DNA from 2 places in the Agrobacterium sp. 16-2014-1-2a genome. Region 1 is predicted to be linked to the other one. Evidence: riboswitches for the same ligand, from Rfam matches in the RefSeq annotation. Region 1 holds a riboswitch; the other holds the start of a gene.
What was found. A riboswitch is a leader RNA that binds a small molecule or an ion and turns the genes downstream of it on or off. The one in region 1 is predicted to bind S-adenosylmethionine.
Positions count from the first base shown of each region.

Region 2: another riboswitch for S-adenosylmethionine. It lies ahead of metA (homoserine O-acetyltransferase MetA); the one in region 1 lies ahead of ACQZ45_RS07085 (O-succinylhomoserine sulfhydrylase).

Region 1 is NZ_JBNWBX010000001.1:1,401,365-1,417,552, forward strand. It holds gene ACQZ45_RS07005 (class I SAM-dependent DNA methyltransferase) at 1-583, opposite strand, end outside; gene ACQZ45_RS07010 (DUF6460 domain-containing protein) at 752-1,018, shown strand; gene ACQZ45_RS07015 (CAP domain-containing protein) at 1,020-1,517, shown strand; gene ACQZ45_RS07020 (quinone-dependent dihydroorotate dehydrogenase) at 1,642-2,733, opposite strand; gene ACQZ45_RS07025 (DUF952 domain-containing protein) at 2,733-3,086, opposite strand; gene ACQZ45_RS07030 (response regulator transcription factor) at 3,331-3,981, shown strand; gene ACQZ45_RS07035 (S24 family peptidase) at 4,093-4,743, shown strand; gene ACQZ45_RS07040 (polysaccharide deacetylase family protein) at 4,818-5,570, opposite strand; gene uppY (Wzy-type polysaccharide biosynthesis protein UppY) at 5,598-6,893, opposite strand; gene uppX (Wzx-type polysaccharide biosynthesis protein UppX) at 7,244-8,470, shown strand; gene ACQZ45_RS07055 (transporter substrate-binding domain-containing protein) at 8,511-9,272, opposite strand; gene ACQZ45_RS07060 (glycosyltransferase family 2 protein) at 9,443-11,380, shown strand; gene ACQZ45_RS07065 (hypothetical protein) at 11,516-11,809, opposite strand; gene aqpZ (aquaporin Z) at 11,900-12,586, opposite strand; tRNA gene ACQZ45_RS07075 (tRNA-Gly) at 12,741-12,814, opposite strand; gene ACQZ45_RS07080 (2'-deoxycytidine 5'-triphosphate deaminase) at 12,871-13,968, opposite strand; SAM riboswitch at 14,042-14,120, shown strand; gene ACQZ45_RS07085 (O-succinylhomoserine sulfhydrylase) at 14,163-15,347, shown strand; gene apaG (Co2+/Mg2+ efflux protein ApaG) at 15,583-15,975, shown strand; gene ACQZ45_RS07095 (Hsp33 family molecular chaperone) at 16,014-16,188, opposite strand, start outside.
Region 2 is NZ_JBNWBX010000005.1:184,013-200,200, forward strand. It holds gene ACQZ45_RS16885 (ABC-F family ATP-binding cassette domain-containing protein) at 1-1,746, opposite strand, end outside; gene ACQZ45_RS16890 (thiamine diphosphokinase) at 1,751-2,404, opposite strand; SAM riboswitch at 2,495-2,571, shown strand; gene metA (homoserine O-acetyltransferase MetA) at 2,654-3,580, shown strand; gene ACQZ45_RS16900 (aldose epimerase family protein) at 3,655-4,674, shown strand; gene mtgA (monofunctional biosynthetic peptidoglycan transglycosylase) at 4,690-5,436, opposite strand; gene ACQZ45_RS16910 (polyprenyl synthetase family protein) at 5,572-6,486, shown strand; gene ACQZ45_RS16915 (OmpA family protein) at 6,519-7,181, opposite strand; gene ispG (flavodoxin-dependent (E)-4-hydroxy-3-methylbut-2-enyl-diphosphate synthase) at 7,248-8,498, opposite strand; gene ACQZ45_RS16925 (MFS transporter) at 8,619-9,809, opposite strand; gene ACQZ45_RS16930 (DeoR/GlpR family DNA-binding transcription regulator) at 9,822-10,622, opposite strand; gene pyc (pyruvate carboxylase) at 10,767-14,228, opposite strand; gene ACQZ45_RS16940 (LuxR family transcriptional regulator) at 14,335-15,072, opposite strand; gene ACQZ45_RS16945 (glucan ABC transporter ATP-binding protein/ permease) at 15,410-16,188, shown strand, end outside.

The DNA.
Region 1 (16,188 bases):
CGGCCTGGCCGAGATGGTCGTAAAGTCCCTTTTCCTCCGCCTTGGCGAGCATGTTCTGGGAAATGTCGAAACCTTCCAGCCGCTTCGCCAGGGAGCGGATTTCAACGCCGAGAAGGCCGGTGCCGCAGCCAATATCGACAATGGTGTCGAAGACGCCGCCTCCCGTCGCCTTGCCGATCAGTTCCGCCAGCTTCTGCGGTACGCTGTAATCCAGTTTCTCGACTAGCGACGTTTCGAAACGGTCTGCATAATCGTCGAACAGCCCTTCCACATAACGGCTCGGCGGCTGCTCCGGTGTGTCCGCGGCGCCGAGAACCGCGAGTTTCAGTTCGGCTGCAAACAGCCCTTCCGTATCCAGTTCGGCGACTTTTTCGTAAGCCGCCACGGCTTTGTCCGTTTCCCCCGCCTTTTCATGATATTCCCCGAAGCGAAACCAGCCCGCCGTCCACCGTGGCGCAAGTTCAAGCGCCTGCTCCATGAGTTCGGCGGCGGCGGGATAATCACCGCTCTCCGCCAACATGCGGGCATAGTCCGCCCGGCGGTCGGCAATGACGTCACCGGAAGAAAACTGGTTTGGGGCCATTCAAGATTTCCTGAGAAGATGTCGGCTGTCATTTATCAAGCCATAAAAAAACTCAAGTCCTATTTCATGGCGCACTCATGGAATTGCGAATATGACGCGATATAGTGCACCGAAACTTGCATCGAAGCAGCGTGCTTCATATGTCAGGACAAAACAGGAGACTTGCTGATGGCCGGTGAGGTCAACAAAATGCTGGGTGATACGGTGGCCCGCACCGTGGTGAAGCTGCTGGTGGTTTCATTGCTCGTCGGCTTTCTGATGGCGATCTTCGGATTGACGCCATGGAATATCATCTATGGCGCACGCGACTTCGTGGTCGATCTGTGGCGCAGCGGTTTCCACGCGCTTGGCGCGATCGGCGACTATCTGATCCTTGGCGCGACGATCGTCATACCCATTTTCATCATCCTGCGCCTCCTGAGCTATCGCCGCTGACATGACCGACACATCTTTCCAGACGCTTACGCGGCGCGGCTTCGTGCTGATTTCCGCCGGTTCCGTTCTTTCCGCCTGTGTTTCCGTGCCTACAAACAAGGGCATGCCGTCAGGCACCCGCGATGAGACCGCGGCAGCGCTTCCAATGGTCAACGAGTTGCGCCGCTCGAAAGGGCTTTCGCCACTCTCCTTCAGTAGTGCGGCAAGTGGTGCGGCCGCTTATCAGGCCGGACGCATGGTCAAGGCGCAGAAGATGGCGCATCTGATCGGCCTGACCGACAGTTTCCTCATCCGCATGAAGGACGGCAATGTGCCGCTACCAGCAGCGGAAAACGTGGCGGCCGGGCAGGACAGCGTGGAGCGTGTCGTCAAGGCCTGGATCGGCTCGAAACATCATCTCGAAAACATGCTCGGACCCTATAATGGCCTTGGCGTCGCGGTTGCCTATGATGCCGCAAGCCGCAACCGGCCCTATTGGGCGATGGTGCTCTGCGCGTGAGATAACGGGGGGCGCCCCCTCCACCCTCATTCCTGTCCCTGTCACAGGGATGAGGCAGGAGAGCACACCACCACGATAAGCACTTATCTTAACCGACGCAGCGTCTCGACCGTTCAGGTCATCGTCATCCAAGCTTGCGGTCGGCCCAGCGGTCGACCGTGCTGTCGCGTAGGTCACGAATGGACTGCACACCTTCGCGAGAGACCAGCTTCGACAGGCCTTTGACGATGGACGACGGCAGGCCGGGGCCTTCATAGACCATGCAGGAATAGAGCTGAACCAGATCGGCCCCTGCCCTTACCTTTTCCAGTGCCGTTTCCGGCGAAGAAACGCCACCCACGCCGATGATGGGCAGATTGCTGCCGACGCGCCGGCGCATCTTGGCGAGAACAGTGGTCGAAAGCTCGAATAGCGGCTTGCCGGACAGTCCACCCGCCTCACCCTTATGCGGACCGGGCCGCAGGCCTTCACGCGAGAGCGTGGTGTTGGAGACGATCAGGCCATCGAGATCATGGGCCAGCGCCTCTTCCGCCACGTCATCCAGCCCTTCCTCGGTCAGATCGGGCGCGATCTTCAGAAAGATCGGAATGCGTTTGCCAAAGCGTTCGGCTTCTGCCCTGCGGCGCTCCAGCACGGCGCCAAGAAGTGCCGCGAGGCTTTCGCGCGCCTGCAAGTCACGCAGACCCGGCGTATTGGGCGAAGAGATGTTGACGGTGAAATAGGATGCGACCGAATAAAAGGCCTCGATGCCCTGCACATAATCGGCGATGCGGTCTTCGCTGTCCTTGTTGGCACCGATATTGACGCCGACGATGCCGCGTAGCTGCGCCTGCTTCAGGCGCTCCAGCGCTGCGGCATGGCCTTCATTGTTGAAACCGAGGCGGTTGATGACGCCTTCATCCTCAACCAGACGGAAGATGCGCGGTTTGGGATTGCCGGATTGCCCACGCGGCGTGACGGTGCCGATTTCAGTAAAGCCGAAACCGAGCCTCAGAAGTGGTCCCGGGACTTCCGCATTCTTGTCGTAACCCGCCGCCATGCCGAGCGGATTGGGGAAAACGAGGCCTGCAACGGTCTGCTGCAGCCGCGGATCGTGCGGCACCATGCAGGTGGGCAGAAAGCCGCTTTTCAGCGCCGCCACAGACAGGCCATGTGCCTTTTCCGGATCGACAAGAAACAGGCCCTTGCGGCCGATTGAGGAAAATAATCCGCTCATCACAAAATCTCCGGAAACTGGTGCTGGCCATCATGGCCAAGTGAAAGCGGCGTTTCCCAAAGCACGGCGGTCAAGGGAAGAGACGCATAGAGATGGGGGAAAAGATCGCCGCCTCTCGAGGGTTCATAAACCAGCTTGTCGCCAAGTGCTGCACCATCAACAGCGATCAGAAGCAGGTCGGTCTGGCCGGAAAAATGTCGGGCGGCAGTCTCGGCCGCCTGCTTTGCCGTTGAAAAATGAATGAACCCATCCGTCAGATCGATGGCGGCGCCTTCGAAGACGCCTTGTTCCCTGGCTGCATTCCACAACGTCTCCGGCACGATTTTATAAATGATCGCGGGCGTTTCGTGCATGGGGCTCTCCGAAGGCTTTCCAAGGCTTTTCAGTCTGGGCGGTTTGCCGCAAAGCGGGTCGATTGTCCACAGTTTCCACGGCATTTTTATTGCCGCGACGGCTGTTCCCAAGCTTTTTCTTGTAATACGCAACCGATTAGCGCAACCTTTCAGCAGAGGAGCCGGAAGCAGTCTAGACTGCCGGCAAACGGGAGTGCGCCATACCTTTCAAAGAACCGCATAACGCCCTTGGGAGGGGGCCAGAATGTCGGAACTTGTCATTATCATCGCAGACGACCACCCGCTTTTTCGCGGTGCCCTCAAACAGGCCGTATCCGGTCTCGACGGGCAGCAGACAATCATGGAAGCCGGGGATTTCGAGGCTGCCAGAAGTGCCGCGACGGCATGCAACGACGCCGATCTGATGCTTCTGGACCTCGCCATGCCGGGTGTCAGCGGATTTTCAGGCCTGATGGCGCTGCGGGCGGAATTTTCCAGCCTGCCCATCGTGATCGTTTCGGCAACGGACGACGCAACCACTGTTCGCCGGTCCATCGAACTCGGCGCTTCCGGTTTTATTTCCAAATCCTCGAGCATCGACGATATCAGGGATGGCATTCGCGCGGTTCTTGAAGGCGATGTGTGGATACCGGCAAGCTGTCAGGGCGAAAAGGAGCATGATCCTGACGTGGCTGATCTCATCGGCCGGCTCAGAACGCTGACGCCGCAACAGAGCCGGGTTCTGGGCATGCTGGCGGAAGGCCTGCTGAACAAGCAGATCGCCTATGCGCTGAATGTTTCGGAAGCCACCATCAAGGCGCATGTCTCCGCTATTCTGTTGAAGCTTAAGGTCGATAGCCGTACACAGGCGGTGATACAGCTCAGCAAGATAAACACATCGGCCATGGTGGCATAATCGAGGATTTTATTCCTTTCTTTTCTTTACTCCTAACGGGATATGGTCTAGATTCCGCGGAGTAAACGACAGGAGCTTTTCCGCCACGGGCTCCACCTGCGGGCTTTCATCATGCTTTCACACGAGACGATCTGGAGCGCCATCGATACGCTTGCCAAACGTCACCAGCTGACGCCTTCGGCCTTGGCGAAGCGTGCCGGTCTCGATCCCACCTCGTTCAACAAATCGAAGCGTTTCGGCCCGGATGGCCGCAAACGCTGGCCTTCGACGGAATCGGTATCCAAGGTGCTGGAGGCGACGGGGGCAAGCGTCGACCAGTTTTTTGGTTATGCTTTCGGCAGGACGCAGACAATGCAGCCTTCAGGTGCGGACAATGCCATCCCCCTGCTCGGTTTTGCGCAGGCGGGCTCCGGCGGCTTTTTCGACGATGGCGGTTTTCCGGCCGGTCAAGGCTGGGATGTGGTGGAGTTCCCCTCTTCTCCCGAACGCAAGCAGGGCGTCTACGCGTTGGAAGTACAGGGCGAAAGCATGATGCCGCTTTACCGCGACGGCGATATCCTGATCGTGGAGCCGGGCGCGCAGGTGCGGCGCGGCGACCGCGTGGTGCTAAAAAGCCGAGACGGCGAAGTGATGGCCAAGGTGCTGGCGCGGCAAAGCCCCAAGAATATCGAGCTTCTTTCGCTCAATCCCGAACATCCGAACCGCAGCTTCGACATGGCCGATGTGGAATGGATCGCCCGCATCATCTGGGCCAGCCAATAGACACCCGCCATTGCGAAGACAGGCGTCCTACTTGCCCGGGCCCAACTCAGAGAGCAGGCGTCGATACTATCCCTTTACAGACCGAGTGACGTTGCCGCGGCATCAACCGTCATGATCTTCGCACCGCCGGAGGCTGCCCTGCGGACAAGGCTCTGAAGTTTGTCTTCCGGGCAACCGTAAAAGCTCGGCGTCTGCGAAACATCATGGGTGAAAATGATGAGCCAGCCGCCATTTTGCAAAACATCCTCGAGCCAACGATCGGCGGCATCGAGATAGTTTTGGTCCGCGCGCAACTCCACCCCGGCAAGATTGTACGGATCGATGCTGCCCCGGTTGATGCCAGGCATGATGCCGCGAGCGGTCTTGAACCTTCGTCGTAACAGGGGCTGCATGACGGGCGAGGCCATGCCGAAAGGAACGGAGAAATTCCGCCTGCCTCGGTTTTTGGCGAACGATCCCAGCACGGTTTCGTTGCGATCAAGATCCTCTTCAAGCCCGCGCCGTGAAAAGCTCGAGAGTTTGCGATGGGAAAAAGTATGGCAGGCAAGCTCGTGGCCGGCCGCTGCAAGTTCCGAACAGCCTTCGGTTGAAATCATGTCCTGCTGTTCATAGTGCTTGTCGATAAAAGTACCTGCGAGATAAAATGTCCCGCGAACACCCTCGCTTTCCAGAATGCGCGCGCCCTTCGTCCAGGCGCTCGCCGGCACATCATCGAATGTGAAGGAGACGATTGGTTCGGACGTTTTGATCAGCGACGCCGGTCCTGGAAAGTACTGCACCAGCCGGTTATTGATCCTGTCTGCAAATGTCCCGATTTTTTGTGTCATGCATAAGCCCCCCGGCCTGTCTGCAAATTACTGCCCCTGCTCAAGTATGTCGTACGCCTGATGCCTCAAACAATAGATTGCAATCAGTAGAGAAGACCAGATAGGCCCGGTTCCGGTAAAGAAATTACTCTCAAGACACGAAGAAAGCAGTGCATACACCCAAATTCTTGCAAAAAGCCGCGTTAATGCCGGATCGGTACCCTTGTTCACAGCTATATGAAAATCATTTGCGGGTATGATGACGAGCCATATGACGATGAGAACAAAGGCCGGCAGGCCGCCATTCAGCAGGCTTTCGACAAAGCCGTTATGGGCATGGAAGGCGGTGACCGCCCAAGTGCCGGCAGTATCGGCCTGCGCCAGAAGCCGGTCACTCGTCCAGAATGCCTGAAAACCCTGCCCGAAGATCGGCGATTGCGCAAACGTGTCGAAGGACAGGCGCCATATATCCGTTCGGCCGGTAAAGGTGGAATCGATCCCCAGACTATCGACCACATGCCGTATGCTCGGAAAATAGGTGGAGCCGACCGCGAGGATGTTGAGGAAAGCCAGAAGACCTCCGATCATCAGCAATGTCCGACCGGCATGTCTTTCCATGACCCAGACCAGCGCAACAGTGACGGGCAACAGCATCGCTGCGGTTTTCCCGTTGGTTTTCCAGAGGAAGAACCCTGCCAGAAGCGTGATGACAATGCCGCCAACCGTCGACCAGCTATTGCGCAGGTAAAGCCCGATCATGACGAGAATGATCATGGCCGGAGCGGCGGCATTCTTGTGATTGAAGATGCCGCGCCAATCGCCGGCCAGCGCCGTTTCATCGAGATCGTAGGGCTGGTGGATCGAGCGCGAGCGCAGGAAGATCACCCCGAAGTAGCAGAGCGCCAGCAGGATAACGGCGAAGATGGCCATCATCCGGTCGAACTGCCGCCTGTCGCGCGGCATGACGACGAGGACGCTGGTGATGAAGCACAGAAGGCCCGTAAAGAGCAAACGTTGCAGCGAAGTGCCGGGCTGGGAGCCAAGCACCGAACAAATCACCAGCCAGGAAAACAACAGCAGAATGGGCAGACGCGGCCGCAACAAAAGCCCCGTCAGCCGATGACGCAGGGCAAAAACACCCAGCATCAGCGCAATTACCAGCCCGGTCAGCTGGTTTGCGGCGGCGTGCGGCACGGGTGCAGCCGCAAGATTTTCAAAAGGCGCAACGGAAATCCAGATATAAAGCATCGTGACGACGAAAAAAATCGCGTCGCGACGGCCGCCCGTAAGCGACATGCTGTTGCTTTGTACAGGAATGGACTGCGTATCAGTAAAAGGCGGCATCGTCGGCCACATCGAAAAAGGATAATCGGATCATTGGCCTGCCTTGTGACGAACAACGAAACCCTTTTTGAAACCGGGCCATGTCCAAATAACCATAACAGTCATTATCATCATTATTATACAATTGCTTTAACCCTCTCTTACCTCAAGAAGGCTAAGACTGGGCAACTGCCATTCATAGAGGTCAACGGCCTTCGAATTATTGCCCCCTTGCCGGGTTTTCCAGTTCATCAATTTTAAGAACACGGCAGTTATCTTGAATTCGCCCGGCGACGCCGGAAAGCACGGAGAATAAGGTGTCGTTGAATACGCCGCGGTTCAGCCATCTAGTCAGACTGGGATTGACCTATATGGCATCCGGCGGGGCGCTTTTGATGTCCAGCGCCGCCCAGCTTTTGACCTTCGCCCTGCTTGCCCGCCATCTCGGCGTGGAACAATTCGCGCTCTATGCCTCGATCACGGCCGTGACCAATCTCGGCGTACAGATTTGTGGTTTCGGTTCGCAGGAATCGCTGATCCGCCGCGTGGCGCAGGATCGCAGTATGTTTCCCGTGATGCTCGGCCACAGCTATCTCTTGAGCGCCGCTACCGGCATTGTGCTGACCATCATCGGCATGGTCACGATCCCGGTGTTTTTCCCGACGTCGGAAACATTGCTGCATACCCTCATCACCACTTTCGTGATCCTGGTCACGAACCTCATCCTTTTGAAAGTCATTTCGCTTTCCACCCAAAGCTTCATCGCCCATTCCGACTTCGCCTCGGCCAACAAGCTGGAAGTGATGTTCGCCGTTGCCCGCACAATTGCCGCCGTGGTCGCCTGTCTCATCTTCAAGGTGGAGACGGTGGAGGCCTGGGCCCTGTGGAACCTGGCTGCCCATACGATTGCGGCAGTGATTTCGCTTAAGGCGATTGGCAGGCTCGGTCGGCCGGTTTTCCGGATCGTTCGCGATGAAATCCGCATCGGCATCCTGTTTTCCACCCAGTTCCTGTTCAAGGCCGTGCGTGGCAATGCCGATATTCTCGTTCTCGGTGCCGTTGCCAGCGCCGAGGTTCTGGGCAGCTACTCCATTGCCCGGCGAATTCTCGACAGCTCCTACCTCTCCGTCGAGGCTCTGAACCGGCTGATCTATCCGGGGTCGGCCTCAGCCGCCCTGCAGGGTATCGGAAAGACCATAGAGCGCGCTTATAATGTGCTGAAGGCAGCGCTTGTCATCGCAGTCGGCAGCGCACTTGTCATCTTCATCATCGCACCCTTCCTGCCGCTACTGTTCGGCGACGAATACGTCTCGCTGCCGATCATCACCCGTATCCTTTGCTGGGTCGTGCTGCCGATGGCCGTTGCGGCAACCGCGCTTGAGGCGCTTGGCGCATCCGGACGGCAGGATATCCGCGCCAAGATATGGAATAGCGGCAATCTCATCGGCTCCGTTATCGTCGCCTTCCTCACCTGGTCCTTCAGCATTTCGGGAACGATCGGCAGCTATTTCTTCGTGGAAGCCGCCATCGCCGCCGCCGTTTGGATCGCGCTTTTGCGATTGCGGCGCAACGAAGAAGCCTTTGCGCCCGCCAAATAGAACGTCATCCGGGCCCCGATCCGAGTGAAACCGGATTTCTCTAATAAAGCCCGTAGGGGAAATAACGCCGGTAGATTTCTTCCAGCCGGCCATTGCGCGAAAGCGCGGCAAGCGCCTGATCAAAGGCCGGTACAAGCACATCGTCCGGATCAACTGCCATGATGGAAAGGCCTTCGCCAAGAAATCTGTCGGATAAATAAGGTCCGCCGAAAAGCGCACAGCAAGCACCGGACGCGCTTCCCGAAACCCAGAAAGGCAGGCGCAGACCATCCGCAAAAACGGCGTCCACCTTGCCCGTCTTCAACGCCTCATACATGGGTTCGTAACCATTAAAGCCTTCAGCCGAGGCTTTGGGAAAAAATGCCTTGAGCATCTGTTCGTGCCGCGAGCCCGTGACCACACCCACCTTCTTTCCCGACAGGGCATCTGCGCCGGAGCCAGTGAATTTCGCCGCTTTGTTGACGGCAAGACGCGCGGGCAACAGCAGATAGGGTCGCGAGAAGGTGAAACTCTTGCGCAGATCGGCGGTGGTGGCAATGCCGGAAATCACCGCTTCGCCCTCTCCCATTTCCAGCGCTGCCTCCAGCTCGTCAAACGGCAGTGCCTGCACCTGGCATTTGCTCTCAACCTTCAGCTGGGCGCAGATTTCGCGCACCAGATCGACATGAAAACCGGCAAGCCGGCCTTCCTGATCGGTAAAATTGAAGGGTGGGAAATCGACCGACATCAAAAACCTGATCCGGGGCACGGAGGAGAGATCGCCACCCGGAAACCGCTCCTGCGCATCAAACAGCACCGGCATGCGGTTTCTGTCCGAGAGACCTTCCGCGTGAAGTTTTCCCAAATTACCACCGAATTGTAAAGCGATAGCTAAAGTAAAACCAATAACTATATTTCGCGTTACATTCATCATTCTCATCTATACTGTCCGTAGCAAGAAGCAGGGCGTTACCATGGCGGCGGCGGCGATGCATGGATTATTTTAGGCACTATACACGAGAATCGTTCCGCACGACGTCAGCGGGGCGAAAAATTGCGTTTTCGCTCATCAGCGACAATCCGCTTTGGACAGCGCCCGAACCGGACGAGCATGGGCCAACACGCTTTCTCTCTTCGCTGGGATTCGGCAAGCCTTATATCGCTGCATTCGAAGAGCAGGCCCTCAAAAACGGCTCAACCGTGGAAGACGAATTGCTGGCGAGCGGCCTAGTCGATGCGGATGCGTATTACGGTGCTTTTGCCAGATTGTTGCGATTGCCGTTTCGACCGGAAATCGATCCGGGTCGTGTGGCAGACATCAATCACCTGGACGCGCAACTAGCCGAACCACGGCTCCTGCGGTTGACACCGCTGAATGGTAAGCCAGTGCTGCTGATCGTGCCGGAACTGGCAAGAATGGAATTGCTGAAAGGCATCCTCGATCAGCGTCCGTATCTTCTTGAAGAACTTGCCGTGACCACGCCACAGGCCATGCGCAGCGCGATCTGGAAGGCGGGCGAAGCACGCCGCTGCCGAGACACGCGACATCAGCTTTTCAACGCGGCGCCACAGCATTCCGCAAGGATCACGCTGCATGGCGAGCAGGGTTTTGTCAGCGGCATTTTCGTTACCCTGCTCGTTCTGTCGCTACTGTTTTATACGCAGGCGGCCCTGGCCTATATTCACGTCACCCTCACGATGCTTTATCTCTCCACCTTGCTTTTCAGGTTGTTTGCACTCGTCCATACGCCAAAAGGAAACGATCCGAAAAACGTCATACCACTCCAGCAGGACGGAGAGCTGCCGGTCTACACTATTCTTATGCCGCTTTATCGCGAAGAGGCGGTCGTTGAGCAGCTCATTCATGCGCTGGAGCGGCTGGACTGGCCCAAATCCCGGCTCGATATCAAGCTCGTCTGCGAGGCAGACGACGTAGCGACGATAGAGGCCATCCAGCGGATAAATCCCGGTCCGCATATCGAGATCGTCAGGGTGCCGCCATCCATGCCACGCACGAAGCCCAAGGCCCTGACCTATGCGCTTTCCGGCGCGCGTGGCACTTTCGTTGCCGTTTACGACGCCGAGGACCGGCCGCATCCGCTGCAATTGCGCGAGGCCTATGCCGCCTTCCGCGACCAGCCGGACGAGGTGGCCTGTGTGCAGGCGCCGCTTATTATCAGCAATGCCAGTTCCTCCTGGCTCAGCGCCTGTTTCGCACTGGAATATTCCGGCCTTTTCCGCTGCATGTTGCCCGTTCTTGCAGCGTGCAGGTTACCGCTGCCGCTTGGTGGCACCTCCAACCATTTCCGCACCGCCGTTTTACGCCGGGTGGGAGGATGGGACCCCTATAATGTGACGGAAGATGCCGATATGGGCCTCCGGCTGCACAGGCTGGGTTATCGCTGTGGTGTCATCCGGCGGCAGACACTGGAGGATGCTCCAACCTCCCTTTCCGTCTGGCTGAACCAGCGCGCGCGTTGGTACAAGGGCTGGCTGCAAAGCTGGCTGGTCATGACCCGCTCGCCCTTCACGACCGCGCACCGCATGGGATGGATCGCCTATATCGTCTTTCAGCTGCTGATTGGCGGCATGCTTCTGTCGTCGCTGGCCCATCCCTTGCTGTTTGTTTCCTTCGCCTTCATGGCCATAGCAATCCGGGAAAACGGCGCGGATATGCTGCTTTCCTGGCAGGGCATTCTGTTTTTCATCGATACGCTGAATATTTTCGGAAGCTACGCCATCTTCGTACTGATGGGCAGAAACAGGATGATAGCTCATGAGAAACAACAGGTCGGACGGCGCTGGTTGGCGATCCCGCTTTACTGGCTGATGCTGTCACTCGCCGCATGGCGCGCCGTGGTGGAATTGAAAACCAAGCCGTTCGTCTGGAACAAGACGCCGCATATGCCGGTCATCAGGAACAAGGCCTGACGACCAGATTTTATAAACGAATTCCGGTTCCGTCAGCGCCGCCACTGCGGATATGGCACAAACCAAAAAGCCTTGCCGATCGAGGCTTCTCCATCGGCAAGCTTTATCGCTTCGCAAAAGATCGGCCGAGCAGCTCTATTTGGTAACGAGCTTGTTCTTGATGAGGCCGACAATGATCTGGACAATCAGGCCGCCGACGCCGCCGCCAACAAGCTGGCCGGCAAGAGCGCCTATATCCATGCCGCCGGCGGCAGCAGTTCCCGCCGTCCCGAGCAGCGATCCGAGCACGGCTCCTCCGCCGATGCCGCCAATAGCGCCGGCAATCAGGTTGCCGAGCGCACCGAGATCGGAATCCTTGAGTATTTTTCCGCCGGCCGAACCACCAACCGCACCGCCGACAATTTGGGCCAATATCGAAGTAAGATCCATGTCATCCTCCTCACAGGTTTCCCCGACCATTCGGGGAAACAATGCTTCCCATTCATGTCTGTGCGGGCCGGAGAAAGCGGGCTTTGAGCCTTAGTCTTTCTCGCCGAAAAGTTTCCAGACCACGGCGCCGATTGCGCCGCCGAGGATCGGAGCGAGCCAGAACAGCCAGAGCTGTTGCAGCGCCCATCCACCAACAAACAACGCCTGTCCCGTCGAGCGGGCCGGATTGACGGATGTATTGGTGACCGGAATGGAGATCAGATGAATAAGTGTGAGAGCAAGGCCGATGGCGATCGGCGCAAAACCAGTGGGAACCCTGCCATGCGTCGATCCCAGAATGACGATCAGGAAAAATGCCGTCAAAATGACTTCGATCAGCAGCGCCGACACGAGCGAATATCCACCCGGTGAATGTTCCCCGTAACCATTTGCGGCAAAACCGCCAATATCGGCACCGGCTTTACCGGTAAGGATGACATAAAGCGCCCCCGCCGCGACGATCGCACCCAGAACCTGCGCCACTATGTAAGGAACGAGGTTCGATGCCGGAAATTTGCCAGCAACGGACAGACCGACGGAAACGGCTGGATTAAAATGACCGCCCGAAATACCCCCGACCGCATATGCCATGGTCAAAACCGTCAGACCGAAAGCGAAAGCGACACCGAGAAAGCCAATGCCGAGTTCAGGAAAAGCAGCGGCAAAAACCGCACTGCCGCAACCTCCGAACACGAGCCAGAAAGTGCCAAGAAATTCCGAAAGAAGCTTGCGACTCATAACACTCCCCCAATAATGTTACGACCGTATCAACTATTACGTGCAATTTAATTGTAGTCAAGCTAAATCGCATAGTCGCACGTTTGCCGCAGCGATGGCGGTGACATGCGCGCTTTTGGCTGGCCAGGAAGTTGTTTGGATTGCCTTGAAAATATGGAGCGGGTGAAGGGAATCGAACCCTCGTATTCAGCTTGGGAAGCTGCTGCTCTACCATTGAGCTACACCCGCGCCGCGCACAAGACATCGGACAGTTCTTATCGGGTGTCAAGCACCCGACAGGATCATTACTCCGCGCGGAAATGCTTGGAGAGCTTCAGGCCCTGTGCCTGATAGTTGGAGCCAAGGCCGCTGCCGTAGAGGCCATCAGGTTTTTGCAACATGTGCTCGTAAACCAGCCGGCCGACGATCTGGCCGTGTTCGAGGATGAAGGGCACCTCGTGGCTGCGCACCTCGAGAACGGCGCGGCTGCCCGTGCCGCCCGCCTGCGCATGGCCGAAGCCTGGATCGAAGAAGCCCGCATAATGCACGCGGAACTCGCCCACCAAGGGATCGAAGGGCGTCATTTCGGCCGCATAAAGTGGCGGTACATGCACGGCTTCACGCGAAACGAGAATATAGAACTCATCCGGATCGAGGATCAGTTCGGCACGGCCGCGGGCGTATAGAGGTTCCCAGAAATCGAGAACATCGTGCTGAGCCTTCTTGTCGACATCTACCACCGCCGTGTGATGCTTGCCGCGATAACCGATCAGCCCTTTTTCACCAAAACCCTTTAGGTCGATGGAAAGCGCGATGCCGCCGCCGGTCACATTAGGGGTTTCGCTGGCGACCAGCATCTCCGTCTCGTGCAATTTCAGAAGCTCGGCCTCGTTGAGCAACGAGTGGCCGATGCGGAAACGGATTTGCGAGAGGCGCGAGCCACGGCGCACGACGACCGGGAAGGTGCGCGGGCTGATTTCCAGATAGAGCGGGCCGGCATAGCCCGCAGGTATCTTGTCGAATTCCTGCGCATTGTCGGTCATGACGCGGGTGAAGATATCAAGACGCCCAGTCGAGCTTTTCGGATTGGCCGAAGCCGACATATCCGCCGGCAGCTCCAGGCTCTCCATCAAGGGCACGATGTAGACGCAACCGGTTTCCAGAACCGCCCCCTCGCTCAGATCGACCTCGTGCAGGCTGAAGCGGTTGAGCTTGTCGATGACTCGGGTTCCGGGGCCGGGCATGAAACTGGCGCGCACGCGATAGGCTTTGGAGCCCAGTCGCAGATCGAGGCTCGCGGGTTGCACCTGATCGACATCGAGATCAGCCTCGCTTTTCAGCTTGCCGCCCGCAAACAGCGCCCTGATCGCGCCATCCGCCAAAATGCCCGTGGTTCTGGTCATGATCATCATTCCTTTTTACGGCGACAAAACCAAAAGGAAAGCATTGACGCAAGCCGGTAACGGCAGTATGGCAAGCTTATCCCGTGGTGATTTGGCCGGTCGGCTTGCAGCCACGTTAAACAAGTGGCTAAAAAGACCGGGTGCTAGGAACCGGTCTGCTTTTGCGACCGGTTTTTTTGTTTTGAGGTGATCACATGAGCAATAAATGGCGCCCGGCAACCCAGCTCGTTCACGGTGGTACGCTACGCTCACCCTATGGTGAAACGTCGGAAGCGATCTATCTGACCCAGGGTTTCGTTTACGAAAACTCCGAAGCCGCCGAAGCGCGCTTCAAGGGCGAAACGGATGGCTTCATCTATGCCCGCTATGCAAGCCCGACCAATGACATGTTCGAAAAGCGCATGTGCCTGCTGGAAGGTGCGGAAGACGCCCGTGCGCTTGCCTCCGGCATGGCCGCCGTGACAGCCGCCATCATGTGCCAGCTGCGTGCCGGCGATCACATCGTTGCTGCCCGCGCGCTTTTTGGCTCCTGCCGTTGGGTGGTAGAAACGCTTGCACCCAAATACGGCATCGAGTGCACGCTGATCGACGGACGCGATCTCAACAATTGGGAAAAGGCGATCCAGCCGAACACCAAGCTGTTTTTCCTCGAAAGCCCGACCAACCCGACGCTCGAAGTGGTAGATATTGCCGGCGTGGCGAAGCTCGCCAACCAGATCGGCGCGAAAGTGGTTGTCGACAATGTTTTCGCCACACCGCTTTTCCAGAAGCCACTCGAACTCGGCGCCCATATCGTCGTTTATTCGGCGACGAAGCATATTGACGGTCAGGGCCGCTGCCTTGGCGGCGTGATCCTTTCCGACAAGAAGTGGATTGAGGAAGAGCTGCAGGACTATTTCCGCCACACCGGCCCAGCCATGTCGCCGTTCAATGCCTGGACGCTACTGAAGGGCATCGAAACCCTGCCGCTGCGTGTCAAGCAGCAGACGGCCAATGCCTCGAAGATCGCCGATTTCCTAGCCGACAGCGGCAAGGTTGCCAAAGTGATCTATCCTGGTCGCGCCGACCATCCGCAGGCAGACATCATCGCGCGGCAGATGTCGGGCGGCTCGACGCTCGTGGCTTTCGAACTGAAGGGCGGCAAGGAAGCGGCATTCGCACTGCAGAACGCGCTTGATATCGTGAAGATTTCCAACAATCTCGGCGATGCCAAGAGCCTCATTACCCACCCTGGCACCACGACGCACAAGAACCTGACCGACGAGGCGCGTGCCGAACTGGGTATTTCCGGCGGGACCTTGCGTCTTTCCTGCGGTATCGAAGATACGGACGATCTGCTGGAAGATCTGGCGAAGGGTCTTGCGGCCGTTTCAGTTTAAGGATTCAATCGACATATCGCCATGGCCCGACTTCCCGTCGGGCCATGGCACGCATCCCGCCTGGGTGAAAGCCCGCGTCGGGCAACCAATATTTACCTTTACCGTTATCCCTAACGGTGAAAAAACGGCGCAACAGAAGATGCACGTGGTCGTCAAGTCATTCATTTTCTTGACGATAGCCAGAACCTGTAGTGTAGGATGATGGCAGCAGGGAAAATATCGAGGTGTGGCGCGTATGTATCGTGCTCTGACAAGGGATATCGAGGTAACGGTCGATCCGTATTATCTCGAGGAGCAGTCCGACCCGGATGACGATCGCTATGTCTGGGGCTATAAAGTCGTGATCTCGAACAATTCCGATGTTCCGATAACACTCGTCAACCGCTATTGGCACATCACCGACCAGAACGGACAGGTGGATGAGGTCTACGGGCCGGGTGTCGTCGGCGAAAAACCGCATCTGAACCCCGGCGACAGTTACGAATATTCATCCGGCTGCCCGCTGGATACGCCGTCAGGCCTTATGTTTGGCCATTATGAAATGGAAACGGACAAAGGCGAGGTGTTCAACGTCACCATCCCCGCCTTTTCACTGGATTCACCCGGCCTGTTGCGGGTGCTGAACTGACAAAAAAGCCGCGCCATTCACAAGCGCGGCTCTCCTCGTCAGACGTTTTCAAACTCGCTGACATCGTAGCGATAGGTCGTGGAGCAGAACTCGCACGTCACGGCAATCGCACCGTCTTCCTCACTCGCCTTGATCTCTTCGGCGGTGAAACCGGACAGCACACCCTTGATCTTGTCCCGTGAACAGCTGCAACGGTCGAAAATGACCTGCGGA
Region 2 (16,188 bases), on a different contig from region 1:
CATTTCCTGCGCCAGCGTATTGAAGGTAGCCGGGTCCTTGGTGAACAGATTGGGATCGGCCATACGCTGCTCACGCTTGGCGATTTCGCCCTGCGCCTTCTCCATTTCCTTTGGAAGGTTTTCGAGCGCAAATTTTTGCTTGAAGGAAAGCTTGCCCTTGGCCTTTGAGGGGTCCTGCGACGCGGAGGCGGAAGGGGCGGTCTTTGCCTTTTCCTGCTTCTCCGCCTTGCGCTTTTCTTCTGCGGCACCCTTGCGTTGCGCCATCATGTCCGAGTAGCCGCCGGCATATTCGATCCAGCGTCCATCCGGCTGGTCCGGATTGGCGGGCGCGATTGTGGAGGTGACGGTACGGTCGAGGAAATCGCGGTCGTGGCTGACGAGAATGACCGTGCCGGAAAAGCCCGCAACGATTTCCTGCAACAGATCGAGCGTTTCGATATCGAGATCGTTGGTCGGCTCGTCAAGGATCAGCAGGTTGGTAGGCCGCGCCAGAATGCGCGCAAGAATAAGACGGGCGCGCTCACCACCGGAGAGGTTGCGGATGGGCGTGCGGGCCTGTTCCGGCTGGAACAGGAAGTCCTTCATGTAACCCGTCACATGTTTCAACTCGCCATTGACCAGCAAATTGTCGCCGCGACCGTCGGTGAGGTAATGAGCGAGCGTATCGTTTGGATTGAGATCTTCACGCTTCTGGTCAAGCGTCGCGATTTCCAGATTGGTGCCGAGCTTTACCGTGCCGCTATCGGGCTGAAGCTGGCCGGTCAGCATCTTCAAAAGCGTTGTCTTGCCGGCACCGTTCGGCCCGACGAGACCGATGCAATCACCGCGATGCACCCGTAGCGAAAACGGCGCGATGATCACGCGCTCGCCGTAAGACTTGGTGATTGCGTCTGCCTCGATGACCAGTTTGCCGGATTCCCGCACCTCCGCAGCCGTCGCCTGCACGCTCCCCTGCGGTCCCTTGTGGCCGCGATAGTCCGCACGCATTGCCTGAAGCTCGCCCACGCGGCGCATGTTGCGCTTGCGTCTCGCGGTCACGCCGTAACGCATCCAGTGTTCTTCACGCTCGATGGCCTTGCCGAGCTTGTGCTGCTCCAGCTCTTCCTCTTCCAGCACCTTGTCGCGCCATTCCTCGAAATACGCAAAACCGCGATTGAGACGACGGGACTGGCCGCGATCCAGCCACACGGTCGAGGTCGAAACCTTTTCCAGAAAACGCCTGTCGTGCGAGATCAGCACCAGCGCGCTACGCGTCTGCTGCAACTCGCCTTCAAGCCATTCGATGGTGGGCAGGTCCAGATGGTTGGTCGGCTCGTCCAGCATCAGAATATCGGGTTCAGGCGCCATGACGCGGGCAAGGGCCGCACGCCGCGCTTCGCCGCCGGACAGGCTATCCGGATGTTCCTGTCCCGTCAGGCCCAGATGCTCGAGAATATAGGTAACGCGATAGGGATCGTCGCCAGGTCCCAGCCCCGCCTCGGCATAGGCCTGCACGGTGTCGTAACCGGCAAAATCCGGCGCCTGCTCCAGATAACGGATGGTGGCGGAGGGGTGACGGAAAACCTCGCCCGACTGCGCCTCGACCAGACCGGCGGCGATCTTCATCAGGGTCGACTTGCCCGAACCGTTGCGTCCGACAAGGCAGATGCGGTCGCCCGGCTCCACCTGAAGATTGGCGCCGTCGAGCAGCGGGGTCACGCCGAAGGTCAGCTTGATGTCATCGAGTTTCAAAATTGGGGGTGCCAAGGCGTCAGGCTCCGGTCAGATCATAAGGGCGGGCGAGCACGATGGCTTTTCCGCTTTTCAGCGAGAAATGCACAGGGCCGCCATTCGCGACATTGGAAATAGTGCGGGAAGAGCCGAAAGCAAGCGGGAAATCCTTGAGAGGATAACGCACATTGCCGATATCGAGCCCCACAAGGTCGGTAAACCCGACAACGGAAAACAGCGCACCGGGTGGCAGATCAAGGTCGAACGACCCCGCCAGCAGCGGGCGGGCCTCCTCTTCGCCGGAGGTCAGCGTAACGTTGAGACCACGCTCACTAAGCGCCACCGCGTAAAGAAGGTGCTGAAGTGCGTGGTCGCTTCTCGCTCCACCAAGCGCACCGGCGAGCACCAGAGAACGCGCGCCGCGGGCAAGGGCCTCCGACACCGCAATTTCGCCATCGGTCACAGCCTTTGCAGCGGGATAGGGCTGTCGCACCACATCGGGCCAGGCGTCCAGCAGGTCCTTGTCGGTGGAATCGAAATCCCCCACCCAGAGCTCGGGTGTGAGCCCGAGCGGTGCGGCATGGCGCATGCCGCCATCGGCCGCAATCACACGGCTACCCTCAACCGCCGCTTTGAGGCGGTCGGTAACGGTGACATCGCCGCCAAGCAGAATGGTGAAGCGTTCTCTATCCATGCCCTGCCTTATCGCACCTCAGGCAAAAATGGAAAGGCAGAAACCCGATGAAATCAGCCGATATTGATTTTCGTCGGCTTCGGGATTATGAAACGCCTCAGTGGTGATTTGCCGACCGGCTTGCAGCCACTTTAAAGAAGTCGCTAAAGGGTCGAGGAAAAGGGTAATTTCCTGGGACCGGCTGCGATTTCGCTGCCGGTTTTTTTGTTTTCGCAACGTTCTTTACGTCATCCGAAAAGAGAGTTCGACATGCCGATCAAGATTCCCGATACGCTTCCCGCCTTCGACACCCTCGTTCATGAGGGCGTGCGGGTCATGACAGAAACGGCGGCCATCCGGCAGGATATCCGCCCGCTCCAGATCGGGCTTCTCAATCTCATGCCGAACAAGATCAAGACGGAAGTGCAGATGGCGCGCCTCGTCGGCGCATCGCCGCTGCAGGTGGAGTTTTCGCTGATCCGCATTGGCGGCCATCGTGCCAAGAATACGCCGGAAGAGCACCTTCTGTCCTTCTATGAGACATGGGAGGAAGTGCGCCACCGCAAGTTCGACGGTTTCATCATCACAGGCGCGCCCATCGAGATGCTTGATTATGAAGACGTGACCTACTGGAATGAGATGCAAAAGATTTTCGACTGGACGCAAACCAACGTCCATTCGACACTGAACGTCTGCTGGGGCGCGATGGCCGCCATCTACCATTTCCATGGTGTGCCGAAATACGAACTGAAGGAAAAGGCTTTCGGTGTCTATCGTCACCGCAATCTCTGCCCCTCGTCGATATATCTCAACGGTTTTTCCGACGACTTTCAGGTTCCGGTCTCACGCTGGACGGAAGTGCGCCGCGCCGACATCGAAAAACACCCGGAACTCGAAATCCTGATGGAGTCAGAGGAAATGGGCGTATGTCTGGTGCATGAAAAAGAGGGCAACCGCCTCTATATGTTCAACCACGTCGAATATGATTCAACCTCGCTTTCGGATGAATATTTCCGCGATGTGAACTCGGGCGTTCCAATCAAGCTGCCGCATGATTATTTTCCGCACAATGATCCGGAGCTTGCCCCGCTCAACCGCTGGCGCAGCCATGCCCATCTGTTTTTCGGCAACTGGATCAACGAGATATATCAGACGACGCCTTACGATCTCGAAGCGATCGGTAAACTAGCGGCGTAAATTGCGGGATTGCGAATTGCCGGAAAATGACGCAACGTCCGCCGGCAATTCAAAGATATCGGGAGAATGACGCAATGAGCGACGCGGCGGCACGGGAGAATTTTGGCTTCACGGCAACCGGCGAAAAGGTTGAGCGCGTCACCATCTCGAAGGGCGGGCTGACGGCCAAGGTTATCACCTGGGGCGCCGTCATTCAGGACCTGCGCCTCGATGGGCACCAGCCGCCGCTCGTTCTCGGCTTCGATACATTCGAGGACTACAAATATTCATCCTATTTCGGCGCCACACCCGGCCGCAACGCCAACCGTATCGGTGACGGAAAATTCTTGATCGACGGGCACGAATACCAGCTGGAACTGAACGAAAAAGGCGTCAGCCACCTGCATGGCGGCAGCGACGGGATGGGCAAACGTAACTGGATGCTGATGGAACACGGCGAAAGCCATGCGGTTCTGCAGATCATCGATCCCGACGGCCGCGCCGGTTATCCCGGCAATTGCACGGTGACCGCGACCTATACGATCCGCGACGGCGGCGTGCTTTCGGTGGTCTATGAAACGGTGACCGACCAACCGACCATCGCCAATATCTGCCAGCATTCCTATTTCAACCTCGACGGTGCTGATACCGCACTTGGACATGAGATCAGCATCGCCGCTGACTTTTATCTGCCAACCAACGACAAACAGATCCCGACAGGCGAAATCCGCTCTGTCGAAGGCACCGTCTTCGACCTGCGCCACCCGACGCCGATGCGGCGAACGGAGGATGGCGAGCAGGTGCTCTACGACCATAATTTCTGCCTTTCGCCCGAGCGTCGCGCCAAGCGCAAGGTTGCCCGCGCCTATTCGCCCGCCTCCGACATTGCCCTTGAGGTTCACACCACCGAACCCGGCGTGCAATTTTATTCAGCCTTCAAGCTGAATGTTCCCGTTCCAGGCCTCGATGGCCGCCATTATGGCCCCTTTGCCGGTTTTTGCCTGGAAACGCAGATATGGCCGGATGCCGTCAATCATCCCGATTTCCCCTACGCGATCCTGCGTCCCGGCGAGACCCTGCGTCAGGAAACCGACTATATTTTCAAGAAGGGTTGAGGCGGCGGGCTGGGCTCAGTCCAGCACGCATCCCACATAACCGCCCGATGCTCGGGCACGCCGTTCGATAAGGCCGGCAAGCCGTTGCAAACCACGCCCCGGCTTGCTGGCAACGCGATCGATGGGATTGGGCAGGGAAACGGCAAGCAGTGCCGCTTGGCGGGAGCTGAGCTTTGCCGCCGGTACCTTGAAATGGTGCTGTGCTGCGGCCTCGATGCCGTAAATGCCGGGTCCCCATTCCGCAACGTTGAGATAAATCTCCATCATCCGTTTTTTGGACCAGACGAAATCGGCAGCAATCGCCAGCGGCAACTCCAGCCCCTTGCGCAAGAACGAGCGACCGTTCCAGAGGAACAGGTTCTTGGCCGTCTGCATGGGAATGGTGCTGGCGCCACGGGTGGACGCGCCTTCGAGCGCATTGTTGACGACGGATTGCATCTGGTTCCAGTCAACGCCGCCGTGGAAACAGAATTGTCCGTCCTCGGACATCATTACGGATTGCACAAGGCGCGGCGAAATATCCTCGAGCGGCACCCAGCGCCGGTCATAACCCTGAAGTGTCACCAGATCGGCAAGCATCAGCGTCGAGACCGGCCGCATGAAAGGCAGGGCATAAACCGGGATCAGCAGATAGGGCAGGATCAGCAACGCCAGCAAGGTCATGATGATACGCTTTGCCAACGTGCGAAAATCCACCTTCGGACTGCTCCGGTCTTCCGCCAGCACGGCGTAATCTGCGTCGCTTTCAGGCGTACTGCTCAATATTCGTCAAAGCCCCGCACCAATCGAAGCCTTTCATATTCCATTGCCGCCTTCAAGGCGAGTCCGGTCAAACAGTTGACCTCAGGAATCACGAAAAGGTTGCCTGGCCCCGCGCGCCATGCCAAAGAGCGCGGCATGGACGCTCAGATGACGAATTTCGAAACGAAGCTGCGCGATAACGCGGCACAGACCGAATCCCTGCTTGGTCGCCTGCTTTCCGCAGAGGCGCGTGCGGATGAGATTACGCGCCCGCAAAACCTGCTCGACGCCATGCGTCATGGTGTGCTGAACGGCGGCAAACGCCTGCGGCCCTTCCTCGTCATAGAAAGCACGGCCTTGCTCGGCGGAAATGCCGAAGCAGCCCATCATGTCGGTGCCGCGCTGGAATGCCTGCATTGTTACTCGCTGGTGCACGACGATCTGCCAGCGATGGATGACGACGACCTGCGCCGCGGCCAGCCGACAGTGCACCGCAAATTCGACGAGGCGACCGCCATTCTCGCAGGCGACAGCCTGCTGACACTCGCCTTCGACATTATCGCGTCGGACGAAAATCCTCTCCAGGCAGACCGCAAGGCGGCTCTCGTGCTCTCGCTCGCTCGCGCCGCAGGCATCGGCGGCATGGCGGGCGGTCAGGCGCTCGATCTGGCTGCGGAAAAGAACGCACCTGATGAGACCGGCATTATTACATTGCAGGCTATGAAAACCGGTGCACTGCTTCGCTTCGCCTGCGAGGCAGGCGCGATCATCGCCGGCAGCGATGTTTCCGAAAGGCAAAGACTGCGCCTCTTCGGTGAAAAGATCGGCCTTGCCTTCCAGCTTGCCGACGATCTCCTGGATCTGACCGCCGATGCCGCCACCATGGGCAAGGCAACCGGCAAGGATGCCGCACGCGGCAAGGGAACGCTGGTGGCACTACGCGGTGAAGACTGGGCGCGCCTCAAGCTTCAGGAACAGGTGGCGGAAGCCTCCGAACTTCTGGCCCCCTACGGCGAAAAGGCCGCGATACTCATCGCGGCCGCCAGATTCATCGCCGAACGGAAAAGCTGAGCCGGTTTCCCGGCTCACCGTTTTTCAGCCAATCAGCCCTTGAGCGGCGAAATCAGCACTTCGACACGACGGTTCTGGGCGCGGCCATCCGGCGTTGCGTTCGAAGCGATCGGCTGCGAGGGGCCGAAGCCGAGCGTCGAAATACGGCGCTGGTCGACGCCGCGTGCGCCGAGATAATTTGCAACAGACGCCGCACGACGCTCGGAAAGCGCCTGGTTGTGCTGCTGGCTGCCGGTGGAGTCGGTATGGCCGTTGATGTCGATGAGCGTGCGGTTGAACTTGTTCAGCACGATGGCGACGGAATCGAGTGTCTGATAGAAGGGCGGGATGACCTGATCCTGATCCGTCGCGAAGGTGATGTTCGACGGCATGTTGAGAACGATGCTGTCGCCACGGCGGGTAACCGAAACGCCAGTGCCCTGAAGCTGGGCGCGAAGCTCGGATTCCTGACCATCCATGTAATTGCCGATTGCGCCACCGGCGAGTGCACCGATGCCGGCGCCGATAAGGGCTGCGTTGCGGCGACCGACCGGCGAACCGCCGACAGCCAGACCACCGAGAGCACCGACGACAGCGCCGATACCAGCGCCGCCCGCCGTGTTCGACATCTTCTGCTCACCCGTATAGGGATCGGTGGTGGTGCACGCGGAAAGATAGGTCCCGCAAAGGGCAACGATCGCGATTTTTTTGATCATGTGTTTTGATGCTCCGAAGGGTTCAGGCGGTATGACAGTGGAATTTCGGCATTTTCACGGTAGTTTTTACTCCGCCGCATCTTTCCGGCCAAAACGCTTTTCGATGTAATCGATCACAAGCGCTTCAAAATCCGCGGCGATGTTGGGACCGCGCAGGGTGAGCGCCTTCTCGCCATCGATGAAGATCGGTGCAGCGGGGCTTTCGCCGGTTCCAGGCAGTGAAATGCCGATATCGGCATGTTTGCTTTCGCCGGGGCCATTAACGATGCAGCCCATGACAGCAACATTGAGCGCTTCCACACCGGGATATTTTTCACGCCAGATCGGCATGTTCTTGCGAATGTCATTCTGGATATTCTGGGCAAGTTCCTGAAAGACGGTAGAGGTGGTGCGCCCGCAGCCGGGACATGCCGCAACCACCGGAATGAACTGGCGGAAACCCATGACCTGCAGCAATTCCTGCGCCACCTGCACCTCGCGGGTGCGGTCGCCGTTCGGCTCCGGCGTCAGCGAGACGCGAATCGTGTCGCCAATACCGTGCTGCAGCACATAACCCATGGCGGCAGACGAGGCGACGATGCCCTTGGAACCCATGCCGGCTTCGGTAAGACCGAGATGCAGTGCATGGTTGGAGCGTTCCGACAGCATCGAATAAACGGCAATCAGGTCCTGTACCTGGCTGACCTTGGCAGACAGGATGATGCGGTTGCGCGGCAGGCCGATTTCTTCGGCAAGCTCTGCGGAAATCAGTGCCGACTGGACGATGGCTTCGCGGGTGACCTGACGGGCAGAGAGCGGAAAACCCTCCTCCTTGTTCTTGTCCATCAGCGTCGTCAGCAATTCCTGATCGAGCGACCCCCAGTTCACGCCGATGCGAACCGGCTTGTCATAACGGATCGCCATTTCGACGATTTCGCCGAACTGCTTGTCCTTCTTGTCCTTGAAGCCGACATTGCCGGGATTGATGCGGTATTTCGCCAGTGCTTCGGCACAAGCCGGATGATCCGCTAGAAGCTTATGGCCGATATAGTGGAAATCGCCAATCAGCGGCACGTCCATGCCAAGGCGCAGCAGCCGTTCGCGGATTTTCGGCACAGCGGCAGCGCTCTCATCGCGATCGACGGTGATGCGCACCATTTCAGAACCGGCCTGGAAAAGTGCCGCCACCTGCTGCACGGTGGCGTCGATATCCGCCGTGTCGGTATTGGTCATGGATTGTACGACGACAGGCGCACCGCCACCCACGATGACGCCCCCTACGTCGACGGCAACGGATGCACGGCGGGGCTTTGGATCGTAATCGGCGTGTGACGTCATGGCGGTCTCTGGAGCTTGCGGCAAGGTCTGGCAATTGAGGTGAAACAAGGGGGCCTGCTTGTCAACACCCAACGGATAAGAGCTTCTACTTTACCGCAATCATGGCAAAATTCGAGACGCCTATTCCTTGCCCGCACCATCCGCATGCCGGGCGAGCCGCGAAAGCAGCAAAACCACCACATGCAACAACGGCAGAGCGAGAAATACGCTGGCCAGGCCGGTATGTTCGGCAATGAAGCCGATGGCCGAGGGTGCTACCAGAATCCCGGAATAACCCATGGTGGTGACGACCGACAGGCCGATGCCGGGTGCCAGTCCCGGCATGTTCCCCGCCGCCGAAAAGGCGATCGGCACCATGTTGGAAATACCGATGCCGGCAATCGCGAAGCCGATGATCACAAACGTGGAATTTCCCGCAAGACCCGCAATCAGAAGGCCCGCAATCGACATGACCGAGCAGAACCGCAGGGTATTGACCGCGCCGAACCGGTCGCGCACCAGATCGCCGGCAAAACGCATGGCCGCCATGGTCATGGAAAAGGCCGCGAAAGCAAAACCGGACTGGGACACGGAAGCGCCGAGTTCATTGCGCAGATAAAGGGCACCCCAATCGAGGATCGCGCCTTCCGGAATCATCGAAAACAGCGCCATCAGACCGATAATCCACGGCAAGGGCGTCAGCGGCAAGCGACCTTTCGGACGCTCCTCCTCGGCATGCGGGCGATCCGCAAGAACGCGCGGCCACGCGACGACGAGCAAAACAAGGGCGATGACCGTCAACGCGATCGCATGCCCCTGCACGCCAATGGCCGTGATGAGATAACCGCCAAGACCGGCGCCGATCAGGCCGCCCAGGCTCCAGAAAGCATGGCACGACGACATGATGGCGCGGCGCATGTCACGCTCGACCGCCACCGCATTGGCGTTCATGGCGACATCCATCGCCCCTGTCAGCCCGCCGAACAGGAAAACCGCAATCACACCCGCCCAGATCGTGTCTGCCCAGGAGATGAAAAGCAGTGTCGGCAAGAAAATAGCCGCACTCGCAAGGCTGACCGTTCGCGATCCGAAACGGGCGATCTGGGAACCGGCGATCGGCATGAAAACCAGCGAGCCGACGCCGAAAACCAGAATGATCAGGCCAAGCGCACTTTCACTGAGGGATAAGCGCGCCGCAAATTCCGGTATTTTGGGCGCCCACGATCCCATCATGAAACCGTTCATCAAAAACAGCAGGGATACACCGAGCCTGTGCCGCGTCAGATAGGACGAGCGCTTGACCGTCGGCGAAAATGTCGTGGGGCCGTTCATCGGTAATATCCTTCAGACTTGACCGTGAGAGAGTTGGACGGCGTCATCGTCGCCGAAATGAACTTGTACGCCTTTAGCCGACAGCGCCTCGACCAATGTGCGGTCGGCGTCATGTTCCAGCACCAGGGAAAGAGGCGGAGAAAAGTCGTGCACGTGAAACGCCGCCTTGTGGCCCAGCTTTTCCGTGGTGATGGCGGCAACAATCCGCTGGCTGGCGCTGCAGGCAAGCCGCTTGAACACGGCATCCTCGAAAATATCCGCCGACAGGCCGGTCTCAGCCGCAACACCGCAAACTCCAAGAATACACAGCTCGGGCCGCATCAGCTCGAGTTGCCGCAACGCCATGGCGTCGATGGCCGCACCGACGGCCGGATCGACCTTGCCGCCGATCATGATCAAAGCTATATCGGCGCGCCCCGTGAGTTCAGCGGCAATAGCAGGCGTATTCGTTACCACCGTCAATTTGAGACCGGCGGGGATAGCCCTTGCAATGGCCAGATTGGTGGAGCCGGCATCGATAAAGACGACCATGCCCGGCTCAAAAAGCGGAATTGCTGCGCGCGCCAACGAAGCCTTGCGATCGGCATCCTCGGCGATCCGTGTCTTCAGCGGCACCGTCTTGTTATCGGAAAGCAACGCCCCGCCATAGACGCGCAGACACTCCCCGCGCGCCGCCATATCCCGCAGATCCCGGCGGACCGTATCTTCCGAAACGCCGAAATTCTGGGCGAGATCCTGCGCAAGCACTCGGCCGCTTTGCCGCAACTGTGCAAGGATGAGCGCCTGCCGCTCGCTGACAAAATGATCGCTCATCGGGACTCATGCATAAACAGGAAAAAACGTGCACGAACATGCATATTTGAGTTTTAGCGAAGGTGCAACAGCAAAACGCCCGCCGGGAGGGCGGGCGTTTATAATGAAAGACAAAATATCGCGGCTAGCGATGCCGTGTGGGCATCATTCCGCGTAAGCGATCAGCAGATCCTTTGCGTCGATCTGGTCACCCGGGCGCACGAGAACCTCGGCGACCTTGCCATCGCGTTCGGCGTGAAGCGCAGTTTCCATCTTCATGGCTTCGATGGAGAGCAGCACGTCGCCGGCCTTGACCTCCTGACCCTGGTTGATGAAGACGCGGCTGATGACACCCGGCATCGGCGCACCAATATGTGTGCCATTGCCGAGTTCCGCTTTGCGGCGCACCGCAGAGCCGGATGCGCCATGAGCGCGATCCGGCACCTTGATGCGGCGCGGCTGGCCGTTGATCTCGAAGAACACCGTCACCATGCCCTTATCGTCAGTGCCTGAAGAGGCTTGATTGACGATGACCAGCGTTTTGCCGCGCTCGATATCGGCAAACAGCTCTTCACCGTCCTCCATGCCGTAGAAATACGCATGGGTGGGAAGCACGGAAACCGGACCGTAGGTCTCGGAGGTCAGCGCGAAATCGGTGAACACCTTCGGATACATCAGATAGGATGCGAATTCGAAGTCGTTGACGGAACGCTCGAGTTTGGTCTCGATCGCCTTTCTCTCCGCATCGAGATCGGCATCCGGCAGCAATGAGCCGGGACGAACCGTATAGGGCGCGTCACCCTTCAGCGCCTTTTTCTGCAGGGCTTCCGGCCAGCCGCCTGGCGACTGTCCAAGATCGCCCTTCAGCATCGAAACCACCGAGTCCGGGAAGGACACTTCGCGATCAGGATTTTCCACGTCGGCGACCGTCAGATCCTGGCTCACCATCATCAGCGCCATATCGCCGACAACCTTGGAGGACGGCGTGACCTTGACGATATCGCCGAACATCCGGTTGGCGTCGGCATAGGCCTGCGCGACCTCGTGCCAGCGGCTCTCAAGACCGAGCGAGCGCGCCTGCTCCTTGAGATTGGTGAATTGCCCACCGGGCATTTCATGCAGATAGACTTCCGAGGCAGGGCCCTTCAGATCGCTTTCGAAAGCCGCATACTGGTTGCGCGCCGACTCCCAGTAGAACGAGATGCGGCGGATCCATTCCGTATCGAGACCCGTATCGCGTTCCGATCCGGCCAGCGCTTCCACGATGGAACCGAGGCAGGGCTGGGACGTGTTGCCCGAAAGCGCATCCATGGCGGCATCCACCGCATCCACGCCCGCATCGACGGCGGCAAGCACGGTCGCAGCCGCAATGCCGGATGTGTCATGCGTGTGGAAATGGATAGGCAGGCTGGTCGCCTCCCTCAGCGCCTTGAACAGCACCTTGGCAGCGGCAGGCTTCAGAAGTCCCGCCATATCCTTAACGGCGATGATGTGCGCGCCTGCACGCTCCAGCTCGGCGGCGAGGTTGGTATAATATTTCAGGTCGTATTTTGGACGCGCAGAATTGAGGATATCGCCCGTGTAGCAGATGGCCGCTTCGCAGAGCTTGTTCTCCTCGGCGATCGCATCCATCGATACGCGCATATTCTCCACCCAGTTCAGGCAGTCGAACACGCGGAACAGGTCGATACCGCCCTTCGCAGCCTGACGGACGAAATATTTCACGACATTGTCTGGATAGTTCTTGTACCCGACGCCGTTCGCACCGCGCAGCAGCATTTGCAGCAGCAGGTTCGGCGCACCCTCGCGGATCAGCGCCAGGCGCTCCCACGGGTCTTCCGTCAGGAAGCGCATGGAAACGTCGAAAGTGGCGCCGCCCCAGCACTCCAGAGACAGAAGCTGCGGCAAGGCCTTGGCATAGACGCTTGCGACGCCGGCAATGTCATGGGTACGCATGCGTGTGGCCAGCAGCGACTGATGGCCGTCGCGCATCGTCGTGTCCGTTACCAGCACCCGCTTTTCGTTGCGCATCCAGTCGGCAAAGCCCTTCGGCCCCAGCCGGTCGAGCAATTGCTTGGTGCCATCAGGCGTCGGCGCATCGATGTAGGGAACCACCGGCTGTGCCGCATTTGCCGGTGGCCTGACGCGGCCCTTGGTTTCCGGATGCCCGTTCACCGTCACATCGGCAAGATAGGTGAGCAGCTTCGTAGCGCGGTCCTGACGCTTGACCTGTGCAAACAGCTCCGGCGTCGAATCGATGAAGCGGGTCGTATAGGTGTTGTTGCGGAAACTCGCATGGCCAATGATGGCCTCGAGGAAGGTCAGGTTGGTCGCAACACCGCGAATTCGGAATTCGCGCAGCGCGCGGTCCATGCGGCTGATCGCTTCATCCGGCTGCGGCGCCCAGGCCGTTACCTTCACCAAAAGCGGATCGTAATAACGGGTAATGATCGCCCCCGAATAGGACGTCCCGCCATCCAGACGAATGCCGAAGCCGGACGCCGAGCGGTACGCCGTTATACGGCCGTAGTCGGGAATGAAATTGTGCTCCGGGTCTTCCGTGGTGATACGGCACTGCAGTGCATGGCCGTTGAGGCGGATATCTTCCTGTTTCGGCACGCCCGATTCCGGCGTGCCGATGGCGGCCCCTTCCAGAATATGGATTTGCGCCTTGACGATATCGATGCCGGTCACGACTTCGGTGACGGTATGCTCCACCTGAATGCGCGGATTGACCTCGATGAAGTAGAATTTGCCGGTATCGACATCCATCAGATATTCGACCGTGCCGGCGCCGATATAATTGGTCGCAGCCGCGATCTTCAAGGAATAGGCGGCCAGTTCCTGACGCTGCGCTTCGCTGAGATAGGGTGCCGGCGCGCGCTCAACCACTTTTTGATTGCGGCGCTGGATCGAACAATCGCGCTCGAACAGATGTACGACATTGCCGTGGGTATCACCGAGAACCTGGCTCTCGACGTGGCGGGCGCGCTCGAGCAGCTTTTCGAGATAGACCTCGTCCTTGCCGAAAGCGGCCTTCGCCTCGCGCTTGGCCTCGGTGACCTCGCGTGCCAGATCCTCCTTTTTGCGGATGGCGCGCATGCCGCGACCGCCGCCGCCCCAGGAGGCCTTCAACATCACGGGATAACCGATCTCTTCGGCCAGCCGCTCCACCTCGGCCATATCGTCCGGCAGCGGCTTGGTTGCAGGAACAACGGGAACATTGACCGAGATCGCCAGATTGCGGGCGGCAACCTTGTTGCCGAGCTGGCGCATCGTATCCGCCGTCGGTCCGATGAAGGTGATGCCAGCCTTGTTACAGGCCTCAACGAATTCGGGGCTTTCGGACAAAAGGCCGTAACCGGGATGGATCGCGTCCGCGCCGGAAAGTCTGGCCACGCGGATGACCTCCTCAATCGAAAGATAGCTCTCGATTGGTCCCATATCCTTGGCGAGATGCGGACCCCTGCCGACCTGATAACTTTCATCCGCCTTGAAGCGGTGCAAAGACAGCTTGTCCTCTTCCGCCCAAATGGCGACGGTTTTTATCCCCAGCTCGTTCGCTGCCCGGAAAACTCGGATCGCAATTTCGGATCGGTTGGCAACAAGTATTTTCGATATTTTCAAGACGGTCTCCCCACACGCCAAAACAGAATTTCTGCTGCACTGCGGAATTAAGCAGCAAAACCCGGTCTTGAAAAGGGCAATTCGGGAGAGAAGCGTACTGTCGTAACTAGCTCAGCAAGCCGTTGCGAAAGGCGAGTGCTACAGTATGCTGCCTGTTCTTGGCGCTGAACCGACGCTGGATTCCATTGATATACCAGTCGACCGTGTGATTGGAGATCGATAGCTGGCGTCCAATTTCGGTTGAGGTCATGCCATCAGCCATCAGCGTCAGAACTTCCATTTCCCGCCTTGTAAGTTCAAGAGCGGAAACATTCGGCGCGTTGTTGAGGTTATGGACCTGGCCTGAAAGATCGAGCAGACGCCAGAACACCGCGCGCGTGGCCGCATCCAGCAGCTCAACGTGCAACGAAGGCAATTGCCGGTCCTCGCCGCCAAGGAACACCGCGCCGATGAATCCCGCGCGCCCGTGCACCGGAAAGGCATACCCACCCTGCAGACCGTAACGGCCGGCATCGTGAAAAAACACATTCGCCCTTTTTCGATGCATCGCGCGGGGCAGGCCCTCAAGCGCCTCTTTCCACTGAAACGGCTTGTGCACCATGCCGATCACCTTACGGACGGGATCGACGAGATTATATTTCTTGGCGCGGTAGACCTCGATCCACCCTTCCGGGAGATGTTGTGCGAGAATCTGGCCGGTGGAAGCAAGCTCCCCGGTCATCCGCCGGCTGACGAGGAAATATTCGAAACCATATTCGCGAATAAGTGTTACAAATTCGGAGCGAACACGATCAGCGTTTCCCGCCTGGTAGCACGCAGAGATGAAGTGAAGAATATCATGCATAAAGACACATGCCCGGAGCTTGGCTGGAAGGGATGACATGAAGGACATGGTCCCGCGAGGACGTCATGTTACTCGGGCGCCGGTCGGTTCAGACTGAACATATCGTCGTTAGCAATCCCTGAAACGAACATGCAAAATCTTGTGACGGCGTCCCCTAGAAACATCGGGTTCAGTTTTTTTTCGGTTCGCACGCGTGCTCGGTTTGTTAAGCCGCCATTCAGACTGAAAGAGCGATAATTACACAAATTTCGCCGTCTCATGCAACCTTGCTAAAACAGCATTGTATTGAGACCGAACAATCAACCGCTCGAAACAGACGCTGGACTGGATTGAAAATTTGACTTTGTTTCAGGTTTACACACGCGCCCTGCGCTATCTGACCGTACATAAATGGCGGGTGTTGATCGTTGTCATCGCCAACATCATTCTTGCAGCGATCACCATTGCCGAACCCGTGCTGTTTGGACGGATCATCGACGCCATCTCTTCCGGCTCCGATGTCACGTCCATCCTCATCCTGTGGGCGGGTTTCGGCGTCTTCAACACCGTGGCTTATGTCGCTGTCGCCCGCGAGGCCGACCGGCTAGCCCACGGTCGCCGCGCGACCCTGCTGACGGAAGCCTTCGGCCGGATCATCTCCATGCCGCTCTCCTGGCACCATCTGCGCGGCACCTCGAACGCGCTGCATACGCTTCTACGCGCCAGCGAGACGCTGTTCGGCCTGTGGCTCGAATTCATGCGCACGCATCTGGCGACTTTCGTCGCGCTCGTACTGCTTATTCCGACAGCCATTGCCATGGACCTGCGCCTCAGCTTCGTCCTGATCGGTCTTGGCATCGTCTACTGGTTCATTGGCAAGTGGGTGATGGGCCGCACCAAGGATGGCCAGGCTTCGGTCGAGGAGCATTATCACAGCGTTTTTGCCCATGTCAGCGATTCCATCAGCAACGTGTCCGTCCTGCACAGCTACAACCGCATCGAGGCTGAAACGAAGGCGCTGAAATCCTTCACCGAAAAACTGCTGAGCGCCCAATATCCGGTGCTCGACTGGTGGGCTTTCGCAAGTGCCTTGAACCGCACTGCCTCCACCGTTTCGATGATGATCATCCTCGTCAT